DNA from 3 places in the Edwardsiella piscicida genome. Region 1 is predicted to be linked to each of the others. Evidence: predicted binding sites of a transcription regulator. Region 1 holds the regulator's gene; each other region holds the start of a gene.
The links. Region 1 encodes LexA, which represses DNA repair genes until DNA is damaged. Its sites were predicted from a motif close to TNCTGTATGTACATACAGNA; they were not measured.

Region 1 (3,779 bases):
CGAGAGCTACTTTATCTCAGGCAAAGGCTCTCTGGGCCAGGCGCTGCGCGCGAAAACGCCCATTTTCGATCATCAGGGGCAGGTGATCGGGGTCGTTTCCCTGGGCTATCTGGTCAGCAAGATCGATAGCTGGCGCCTGGACTTTCTGCTGCCCATGGCCGGGGTCTTCGTGTGCGTGCTGCTGCTGCTGATGCTGCTCTCCTGGCTATTTGCCGCGCATATCCGACGACAGATGATGGGGATGGAGCCGCGCCAGATAGCCCGGGTGGTGCGTCAGATGGAGGCCCTGTTCGGCGCGGTCTTTGAGGGCCTGATTGCGGTCGATCCTGACGGACAGATCACGGCAATAAATCGCAATGCTCGCAAAATGCTGGGGCTAAGCGCGCCGGGTCGCCAGTGGCTGGGGCAGCCGATAAGCCAGGTGGTTTCGCCGTCGGGCTTTTTCACCGATCGCATCAATGAAGATCGGCGCGATGCCATTCTCACCTTTAACGGGCTGAGCGTGATAGCCAACCGGGCGACCATCCGCTCCGACGACGGCGATACGCTGCTCGGCGCGATTATCAGCTTCCGTAGCAAGGATGATATCAATACGCTTAACGCCCAGCTGACCCAGATCCGTCAGTATGTCGACAGCCTGCGCACCGTGCGCCATGAGCACCTCAACTGGATGTCGACGCTAAGCGGGCTGCTGCAGATGAAGGAGTACGATCGGGCGCTGGAGATGGTGCGCGGTGCATCGCAGGCGCAGCAGCAGCTGATCGACCGTCTGCGCGATGCGTTCAGCGACAAGGTGGTCGCCGGGCTGCTGTTTGGTAAAGTGCATCGGGCGCGCGAGCTGGGGCTGACGCTGACCATCGTCGACGGCAGCCAGCTGCATGCGCTGCCGGCGGGGCTGGACAGCACGGAGTTTGCGGCGGTATTGGGCAATCTATTGGATAATGCCTTCGATGCCAGTTTGAAGAACCCACAGGGGGGCGGCTGCGTGGAGGTCTATCTGTCGGATGAGGGCAGCGAGGTCATCATTGAAGTGGCCGATCAGGGCTGCGGCGTCCCGGATACCCTGAAAGACAAAATTTTTGAGCAGGGCGTGAGCACCAAGGCGGAAGAGCCGGGGGAGCACGGCATTGGCCTGTACCTTATTGCCCGCTATGTCGGGCGTTGCGGAGGCACCATTACGCTGGAGGACAACCAGCCCTATGGCACTCTATTTTCTGTTTTTATCCCGAAGGTGAAGAGTGAACATGAATAAAATCAATATATTAATCGTCGAGGATGAAACGCCGCTGGCTGAGATGCACGCGGAGTTTATCCGCAATCATCCCTGCTGCGGCCAGCTGTGGCTGGCCGGCAATCTGGCTCAGGCCCGGGCGATGATTAAAAGTTTTCACCCGGATTTGGTGCTGTTGGATAACTATTTACCGGATGGCGTCGGGGTGCATCTGCTGCATGAGCTGACCCAGCAGCGCTATCCGGGCGGGGTGGTGCTGACCACCGCCGCCAGCGACATGGACACCGTCTCCGAGGCGGTACGCAGCGGCGCCTTCGACTACCTGATCAAACCCATCGCCTACGAGCGCCTGGGGCAGACGCTGGAGCGCTATCAGCAGCGCAACAGCATGCTCAGCGGGCATCAGAATGCTAGCCAGCGTCAGATAGACAGCATGTATAACGCCTATGCGCGCGGCGACAGCAAAGAGGATCTGCCGGTCGGCATCGATGCCCTGACGCTGGAGAAGGTGCAGGGGTTGTTTGTGGACGATACGGTACGCCATACCGCCGAAAGCGTGGCGCAGAGCCTGATGCTGAGCCGTACGACGGCGCGGCGCTACCTGGAGTTCTGTGCGGCGCGTCAGCAGATTGTGGCGGAAATCGTCTATGGCAAGGTGGGCCGTCCGCAGCGTATTTACCGAGCGCAGGGGAAAAGCTGAGCGCCGTCTGGCGGCGGCGGAAAGCACGCCGGGGCCGGCGTTTTGTGTATTTCGCGGTTTTAAATTATCCGCTACCTGTATATACTCACAGCAAAACTGTATAAACGAACAGGGGGCGGAATGAAAGCACTTACGGCCAGGCAGCAGCAGGTCTACGATCTGATTCGCGATCATATCGAACAAACCGGCATGCCGCCGACGCGTGCCGAGATTGCCCAGCGCCTCGGTTTCCGTTCACCCAACGCCGCCGAGGAGCACCTGAAGGCGCTGCAGCGCAAAGGGGTGATCGAGATTGTCTCCGGCGCGTCGCGCGGTATCCGCCTGCTGATGGAAGATGAGACGGGGCTGCCGCTGATTGGCCAGGTGGCCGCCGGCGAGCCGCTGTTGGCGCAGCAGCATATCGAAGGATTTTACCAGGTCGACCCGTCGCTGTTTAAGCCCAGCGCCGACTTCCTGCTGCGGGTCAACGGCATGTCGATGCGCGATATCGGTATCCTGGACGGCGACCTGCTGGCGGTGCACAAGACCCAGGATGTCCGCAACGGTCAGGTGGTCGTCGCGCGCATTGAGGATGAGGTGACCGTTAAGCGCCTTAAAAAACAAGGGAATATGGTGCAGCTGCTGCCGGAAAATAGCGACTTCCAGCCTATCGTCGTCGATCTGCGCGAGCAGAACTTCACCATTGAGGGGCTGGCCGTCGGCGTGATCCGCAACGGCGACTGGATCTAGGCTGTACCCCGCCCCGGAGCGTAGCGCCTCTGCGCCTCCAGGCCAGCGCGTTACCCCGGCCCCCACCCCGCGATCCTTCGGCTCGCGGGGTCTTTTTTTTTGCGGCGTCAGCGCGCCGCGCCGGCGCGATCCGGCCCAACGATGAGAGCGATGTGATGCGAGGCTTTTTCCAGGAAGACAAGGCGCTGTGGCGCCTGGCGCTGCCGATGATTCTGTCGAATGTCTCCGTTCCCCTGCTGGGTATCGTCGACACGGCGGTGATCGGCCATTTGGACTCGCCGGTTTATCTGGGCGGCGTGGCGGTGGGCAGCATGGCCACCACCTTTTTGTTTATGCTGCTGCTATTTTTGCGCATGAGCACCACCGGGCTGTGTGCCCAGGCGTTTGGCGCCGCCGATCGCCCGGCGCTGGCGCGGGCGTTGGTGCAGCCGCTGATCATGGCCCTGCTGGCCGGGGTGGGCATCATCCTGCTGCGTCAGCCGCTGAGCGCGCTGATGCTGCAGATCGTCGGCGCCGAGGCCGCGATACAGACGCAGGCGCAGCTGTTTATGCAGATTCGCTGGCTGAGCGCGCCGGCGACCCTGGCCAACCTGGTGATTCTGGGCTGGCTGCTGGGGGTGCAGTACGCCCGGGCGCCGGTGCTGCTGCTGATCGTCGGCAACGCGGTGAATATCGCGCTGGATCTGTGGCTGGTGGTGGGACTGGGCTGGAAGGTGGCCGGTGCCGCCTGGGCGACGGTGATTGCCGACTATGTCACGCTGCTGATGGGGGTCGCGCTGCTGCTGCATGTGATGCGCCTGCGCGGGCTACGTCGGGCGCATTTCCGGCGCGCCTGGCGTGGAAACCTGCGCCGCCTGCTGGCGCTGAACCGCGATATCATGCTGCGCTCCCTGCTGCTGCAGCTGTGTTTTGCCTCGCTGACGGTGATCGGCGCGCGGATGGGGGCCGACGTCGTGGCCGTCAACGCGGTGTTGATGAATCTGCTGACCTTTACCGCCTATGCGCTGGATGGTTTTGCCTATGCCGTCGAGGCTTACTCCGGTCAGGCCTATGGCGCCCGCGACGCCTCGGCGCTGCGTCGGGTATGGCGCGCCGCCTGCCGCCAGGCGGGGGCGGTTG
Region 2 (3,779 bases), 1.1 Mb from region 1:
CTATCAGGATGACGAGGTCATTCGTCGCACCCAGCGGGCTATCGAGCAGCTGCAGCAGCGCCTGCTGACGGTCAATCTCCCCAGCGACAGCGCCGGACAGCTGGTGCTGCAGCAGATCAGCCTGATGCTGGAGCTGCTGCCCGAGCTGACCCGCCTCAAGGCCTCTTTGGCATAGCCGCTGAGCGCGCGCCGCCGCGGCGACTACTTTTTGTAGCGCCAGCGGTGCGCGTTCCCCTGCAGCCACTGGCGCAGCGCCTCGCTCACCGGGCGCGGCAGCACCGCACTATGACATCCCTGCACCGCCGCCTCCAGATCGAATAGCACCCGATCCCCCACCTGATGATTCGCCTCCTTTAGCTGGCTGAAGGCCTGGGTCGCCCCGACGCGCTCCAAATCGGCCAGCGACCGAATGCCGATCCGATACAGCCGCCGCTCCATATTGATCGAGATATTCGGGCGAGTGTGCAGCCGCCGCATCGCCGCCAGGCGGATATCGTTGTCGCTGCGCGCCTGCTGCAGCGAACGCCGCAGCAGGGTAGCCAGGCGCTGGGGCTGTTGCCATATGGCCGCCTCGACCCGATAGTAGCCCAACCGCACCGGAAAACCGCGCTTCGTGTAGATAAACGGCTGCATTCCGCAGTCTTCACAGTGGCGCCCCTGTGCATCGCGGGCTCGGAGATAGAGCTCCCCCTCCGCGATCAGGGCAAACATCACCCCGTCACACCATACGCCCTGGCCGCCGAACTGAGAGCGCAGCAAGACCCGCCCCAGCGCCGCAAACAGGGACTCCGCCACCCGGCATTTTTCACCCTGTAGTCCATTCATGTATGTCTCCTTAATAATCATTGTAATCAATGAGCTGTCACCAGATCGCTGCGGACAACCATTAGCAACATAACCAATTCAACCGCAACACCCAATACGCAACAGAGCGACGCCATGCCTTACATCCGATAAATGCGAAGTGTATTCAAAAAAACAGGTTGATCTTCGGACAGGGTAGAATTACTGTATAAGCATACAGTATACGGAACGAGAACATGACTATGCGTACATCCCCGTTGCATCCTGCTACAGACAGCGTCGTATTCAGCCGCCCCGCTTGCCAGAGCGCGCCCACGGTGCCGCAAAGCGGTTTTGTCAGCGAGCTGGGATATGGCGCCCAACAGCCGCTGCTGTCGCTGCTGTTGCCTCCGTTACTGCGCCAGCTGGGGGAGCAGTCCCGCTGGCAGCTGTGGATCACCGCCCAGCACAAACCCAGCAAGCGCTGGCTGTCCGCCTGCGGCGTTCCGGTTCATAAAGTGATGCAGCTGAGACGCGCAGAGGCGGGAGAAGCGATCTATGCGATGGAGCAGGCGCTGCGCAGCGGAAACTACAGCGTTGTACTCGGATGGCTGCCGCCGCTGACGGCCGCCGAACGGCTGCGACTCAACCGCGCGGCGCAGGCCGGTCGCAGCATCGGACTGCTGATGCAGCCGCAGGAGGGTAAATTGGCCGCGGCGGCACCGCCTCAGGCCCATGCCGCAAATCGCGGATCAGCGCGTTACCATTAAATCACTTTAGGATAAATCCAACGCGGATGCGTTCATAATATGAAAATAGGTTATTCATAATGGGGAAATCCCCACCGGTTAAGCGGTTAGACTGGCTGAAAACCATTTCAGTTGCGCGCAAAAAAACACCACCTGTTTACCAAAACGTAGACGACACTCTTTTTTTTGGTGAGCATAATCACATCGTACTTGTAAGTTTCTAATCTCGTTGTAGACTTGTTATCGCAGCGGCTGTCCGAGATATCTATAATTGTTACCTGGCTAACAGCGTAATAAACCGAGCGACAGCCGTATAAAAGGTATTAAACCAAGAGCTATAGTTATAGCTCATTGCCTATTTGGATGATAACGAGGCGCAAAATGAAAAAAACAGCGATCGCATTAGCAGTGGCACTGGCAGGTTTCGCTACCGTAGCTCAGGCAGCTCCGAAAGACGACACCTGGTACGTCGGTGGTAAACTGGGCTGGTCCCACTTTATCAGCAACAGCTTTGAAGACATGGGTACAACCAAGTCCCATCCGAATCAGCTGGGCGCCGGTGCTTTCTTCGGTTACCAAGCCAACCCGTACCTGGGCTTCGAAATGGGCTACGACTGGCTGGGCCGCATGGGCTACACCGGTGACGTGAATGCCAAATTCAAGTCACAGGGCGTACAGCTGGCTGCCAAACTGAGCTACCCGCTGATGGACGATCTGGACGTATACACCCGCCTGGGCGGCATGGTATGGCGTTCTGATATCCACGGCGCAGCAGACGGCGGCGACTATACTTCAAGCCACGACACCGGCGTATCTCCGCTGGCCGCTATCGGCGTTGAGTACGCACTGAACAAAGACTGGGCTACCCGTCTGGACTATCAGTATGTCAACAAGGTTGGCACCCGCAGCGAAACCGGCGCACGTCCGGACAACACCATGCTGAGCCTGGGCGTTGTATACCGCTTCGGTCAGGATGAAGTCGCAGCTCCGGCACCGATCCCGGCTCCGGCTCCGGCTCCGGTCGTTGAAACCAAGCGTTTCACCCTGAAGTCTGACGTTCTGTTCAACTTCAACAAATACACCCTGAAAGCCGAAGGCCGTCAGGCGCTGGATCAGCTGTACAGCCAGCTGAGCAGCATGGATCCGAAAGACGGTTCTGTCGTCGTTCTGGGCTACACCGACCGCATCGGTTCCGATCAGTACAACCTGAAGCTGTCTAAGCAACGTGCTCAGACCGTGGTTGACTACCTGGTATCTAAAGGTATCCCGGCAGACAAGATCGCTGCCCGTGGTATGGGTAAAGCTGATCCGGTTACCGGTTCAACCTGTGATAACGTGAAGCCGCGTGCTGCCCTGATCAACTGCCTGGCACCGGATCGTCGCGTTGTTATCGAAGTGAAAGGCATCAAAGAAGAAGTTTCTCAGCCGCAGGCTTAAGTTCTTCCCTTTCATTCAAAACCCCGCTCCGCGGGGTTTTTTTATACCTGCCGATGGGGAAAGTTCGCATCGATAGAAATAGCCGAGGGTCGTCTCACCCTAAATAGCGCCACGGTGCTTTTGGTATTTTCTCATTTCGCCCGCTCAGCGCTGAACGACGGCGCGGTATCACTGAACCACGCCGCTTAACAGAAAAAGAAATTCAGCGAGCAAGAGCCTTTGATAAACGTGGATTATTCTTTTTAGTTTGATCGGACGTGCTATTTCTACTTTTTAGGAATATATGAAGAAAAAATAAAACACCAATATCAGAAAAACATTACTTTATATAATGTTCAGGGTAAGCGCAGCGCGGGCTATTCGGTATAAATAGGTATTAATCCCGTTCACTGTGTAAAAATGCCTGCAGATCCTGCTTTAGCGAACTCATCTGACTGGCATACAGCTCTTTACGCTCCGCATCCTCGATAAGCTGAACGATGGTATCGGACAGGGTCGCGCCCCGCCGCTGCGCTAGCGCAGCCAAACGCTGCCAGACCAAAAACTCAAGATCGATGGACTTCTTACGGGTATGCTGATTTTCAGCGTTAAAATGGCGTTTACGTCGGGCGCGAATAGTCTGCTTCATGCGGTTACCCAGCGCCGGATCCATATGTTCGCGGATCCAGGGCAGCACCTTTACCGGCTCATGCTCCAGACGCAGCAGCAGCTCCACCGCCTGCTGGGCCTGACTGAGCTCCTGATAGCGGGTGATCGGCTCCCCTTCCCGGTGTTTTTTCACCAGGTATTTCCACTTCCAGCCACACTCCA
Region 3 (3,779 bases), 610 kb from region 1:
CAGCATGATGGGAAACATGGTGCCCATCAGCAATACCGCCAGGCCGGTGGCCGACGGAATCGCCAGCTGCAGCAGACTGGCCAGCAGGTAAGAGAAGAACAGCAGGGTATAGGGCGACTGCAGGCGACGCAGCGGGCGGGTCACCACCCGTACCACCGCCTCGTTGGCGCCGATGTGATCCATATAGTGGGCAAAGCCCATCAGCGCCATGATCATCAGCCCCAGATCCGCCGCCCGGGTGCTGAACAGATCGCGCATCACCTCAAAGGGGTCGAGCGCCGCGATCCCGGTCGTGGCCACCCCTTTGGGCAACACGCTGCCCCAGCCCGCCAGCTGGGTACAGAACATCAGCAGCAGGCCGGCCACCAGCAGCACCGGCTCCGCCTTATAGCCGCGCAGGATCAGGCGGGCTACCGCCACGATCACCAGCAGCGCGATAATCACCTGGATCATGCTGTCTCCTCTGCGCTGAAGTGGGCGTGGGTCTCAACGATCGCCGCCACCACCACCTCGCTGGCCGCCCGCAGGGATTTCACCGGCAGATACTCATAGATGGAGTGAAAGTTATGCGCGCCGGTAAACAGGTTGGGACAGGGCAACCCCTTCTGCGACAGCACCGCGCCGTCATAGCCGCCGCGCATCGGCACCGGGCGCGGGGTAATACCGCAGCGCCGGTAGGCGCGCAGGGCGATCTCCACCGGGAAGCTCGCGGCGCCCTGCAGGCTGTTAGCCACGTTGGCATAGCGGTCAGCGAGGTGGGCCACTACGCTCCCCTCGCCCCACAGCGCCTCGCAGCTCTGCGCCAGCTGGCGGATAAATGCCATGCGCTGGCGATAGCCTGCTTCGGTAAAATCGCGGATATCCAGCTTGAGCACGGTACGCGCGCTGTTGCCCGACAGCTGCTTCACCCAGTAGTAACCCTCGCGCCCTTCGGTGTACTCCGGCGCCTCGCCCGGCGGCAGCATGGCGATGAACTTGTGGGCCATCAGCAGCGAGTTCTTCAGCTTGCCCTTGGCCGACATCGGGTGCGCCGAGGCGCCGGTAAAGATCACTTCGACATCGCCGGCGTTCCAGTTTTCACACACCAGCTCACCGATGCCGCAGCAGTCCAGGGTATAGGCGAAGTCGGCGCCGAAGGACTCGGTATCAAATGCCTTGGCGCCGCGCAGCCCCTGCTCTTCGTCCGGGACAAAGCCCACCTTGACCGGGCCGTGGGCAATCTGCGGGTTGGCCTGCAGGTGCTGCAGGGCGTTCATGATGGCGGCGATGGCTGCTTTGTCGTCCGCCCCCAGCAGGCTGGTGCCGTCGGTCACGATCAGATCATCGCCAACGTAGTCGGCCAGCTCGGGAAACGCGCTCTGGCGCAGAAAGATCTGCCGCTCGGCGTTCAGGCACAGATCGCCGCCGTGGTAAGGCAGCACCTGGGCGTGGGTATCGGCGCTCTGCTCGGCGCTGGTGTCCAGATGGGCAAAAAAGGCAACCGTCGGCAGCGGGCGATCGCAGTTAGCCGGTAGCGTCGCGGTGACGATGGCATTCTCCCTGACCTGCACCTCCTGCAGGCCGAGCGCGCGCAGCTCCTCTCCCAGCCGCTGCGCCAGCACCCGCTGGCCCGGCGACGACGGCATGATGCCCTGGGCCCCTTTTTCACGATCGGTGGTGGTATTAATTTGGGTGTAACTAATAAAACGGTCAATAATATCCATTACTTAGATTCCTTTAGGGTCAACCGCCGGAATTATAAAAGCAAAGGTGTCATAAAAGTTTGAAGCGCCCGCAAGAACGGTGATAAAGCCACGTCCGGCTCAAAGAATATCCAGCGACAGCTGCTTCTGCTGCCCGGGGTCGGGCAGCATCACATGCAGCCCCACCAAGCGCACGCCGCGTCCGGCGCGACGCAAATCCCACGCCTGCCGCGCCACCGCCAGCAGGTCGTCCCGATCCAGATAGGGGTAAACGTGCTCCTGCGTAGTCAGCTGAAAGTCGGCAAACTTGAGCTTTACCCCCTGGCGGGCAATGCGCAGATCCGGCTGAACCCGGGCCAGACGCCGCTCCAGCTCGGGATACAGCTGTTCGATCAGCTGACGACATGCCGCCCAATCGTCGATGTCCTGCGCCAGCGTCTTCTCCACGCCAACCGATTTGCGCTGCCGAGTGGGATTGATCTCACGCTCATCGCGCCCCAGGCTGCGCTCCCACAGCACGCGGCCAAACTTGCCGAAGCGGCGCAGCAGCGTGGCCAGATCGTAGGCGCGCACGTCGGCGCAGGTATGCAGCCCCAGCTCGGCCAAGCGCGCGGCGGTCACCTTTCCCACGCCGGGGATCTTCGCCAGCGGCAGAGCCAGAACAAAGGCATCGACCTGCTCCGGCGGGATCACATATTGGCCGTTGGGTTTGTTGATGTCAGAGGCGATTTTCGCCAGAAACTTCAGCGGAGCGACGCCGGCCGAGGCCGTTAGCCGCAGCTCGGCGGCGATATCGGCGCGGATCTGCCGGGCTATCAGCGTGGCCGAACCGTGGTGCAGCGGGCAGTCGCTGACGTCCAGATAGGCCTCATCCAGCGACAGCGGCTCGACCAGCGGGGTGTAACGGTGAAAGATGCGTTGGATCTCGGCAGAAACGCCCTTATACACCGCCATCCGCCCCGGACGCAGCGTCAGATGGGGACACAGCTTCAGGGCCTGCGCCGTCGGCATGGCGCTGCGGACACCGTAGCGCCGCGCCGCATAGTTGGCAGTGCTGATCACCCCGCGCCGCTCGCCGCTGCCGCCGATGGCCAGCGGCACCTCGCGCAGCCCCGGAAAATCCCGCATCTCGACCGCCGCAAAAAAACAGTCCATATCGATGTGAATGATCTTACGCATCAGCCTGCCCACGCCTCCATTATACTGTATGAGTATACAGCACAATTAGGGCGATTCAACCGCCGCGCTATCGCGACGGCGACGTCGGACAGAGTCCGCCGGGAAAACCGTTCCCGTCCGTTCGTAAATAATGACGCCGTTAAACTCTACGCACGTTTTAATTACAGCGGGGTGATATTCAGCGCGCGTAAAATACCCTCTGCGCAATTATCATTCATAATAATCAAAAACAACCATTGCATAATGTTTCATATGTCACCCACTCTGTTTCATTCGAAATTAGCAATCAAAAGCATTTAAATATTCAGGCACAGGATTTGCATGGTCATGATATTGCGCCACAATTGGGATGACCATCACGCAATAGTACACTTACGGCATAGCTCCATTTGTATTATGAAAGGATTAGCTCGCTTTACGTCGCAATCGGCTTTTTGTCGTGTTTACACTCTTTATTTCATGATGACTGCATATGCGGTGCTAGAATTAAAAACGTTAGCTGAGCAAGCACGACTTATTTTAACCGGCGCGTTCAGCACATTACTACATGCTGTTTTAATACAGCCGATATTTTTGTTTCCAGAAAACAGAGTTAATACATGCAATATAGAGTTTACTGACATTTCCATAGTCGTTTTCCTTTTCGCTGTGATGCCATGCCACAGGAAAATGGGTCTGCGGCTTATCACTGACGTGATAGAGACCATATCAAGGACATTAAAAATGAAAACGTGTAACTGTAATAATGACAAACAGTGGACAAAATACCGCGAAGAGATGCGTTCTGCATTTCCGTCTGCATTCAGTGACGATCATGATCCTTTAACCAAATCGATAGCCAAAGCCATTGAACAGCTGAATAAGCTACGTCCTGCCGACGGCGGCCCCGCCTATTTGGGACAGAATCCGGCTTTGACT

Region 2: the regulator LexA is predicted to act here: its motif matches at 1,007-1,026, upstream of sulA (SOS-induced cell division inhibitor SulA).
Region 3: the regulator LexA is predicted to act here: its motif matches at 2,884-2,903, upstream of dinB (DNA polymerase IV).

Annotation. Positions count from the first base shown of each region.
Region 1 is NZ_CP090968.1:257,302-261,080, forward strand. Features, by position in the region: gene dpiB (sensor histidine kinase DpiB) at 1-1,252, shown strand, start outside; gene dpiA (two-component response regulator DpiA) at 1,245-1,931, shown strand; gene lexA (transcriptional repressor LexA) at 2,052-2,660, shown strand; gene dinF (MATE family efflux transporter DinF) at 2,816-3,779, shown strand, end outside.
Region 2 is NZ_CP090968.1:1,379,198-1,382,976, reverse strand. Features, by position in the region: gene yccS (YccS family putative transporter) at 1-175, shown strand, start outside; gene L1P05_RS06225 (TfoX/Sxy family protein) at 202-825, opposite strand; gene sulA (SOS-induced cell division inhibitor SulA) at 1,041-1,553, shown strand; gene ompA (porin OmpA) at 1,914-2,969, shown strand; gene matP (macrodomain Ter protein MatP) at 3,346-3,779, opposite strand, start outside.
Region 3 is NZ_CP090968.1:871,079-874,857, reverse strand. Features, by position in the region: gene dcuC (C4-dicarboxylate transporter DcuC) at 1-453, opposite strand, end outside; gene pepT (peptidase T) at 450-1,703, opposite strand; gene dinB (DNA polymerase IV) at 1,803-2,861, opposite strand; gene L1P05_RS03890 (pyridoxal phosphate-dependent decarboxylase family protein) at 3,585-3,779, shown strand, end outside.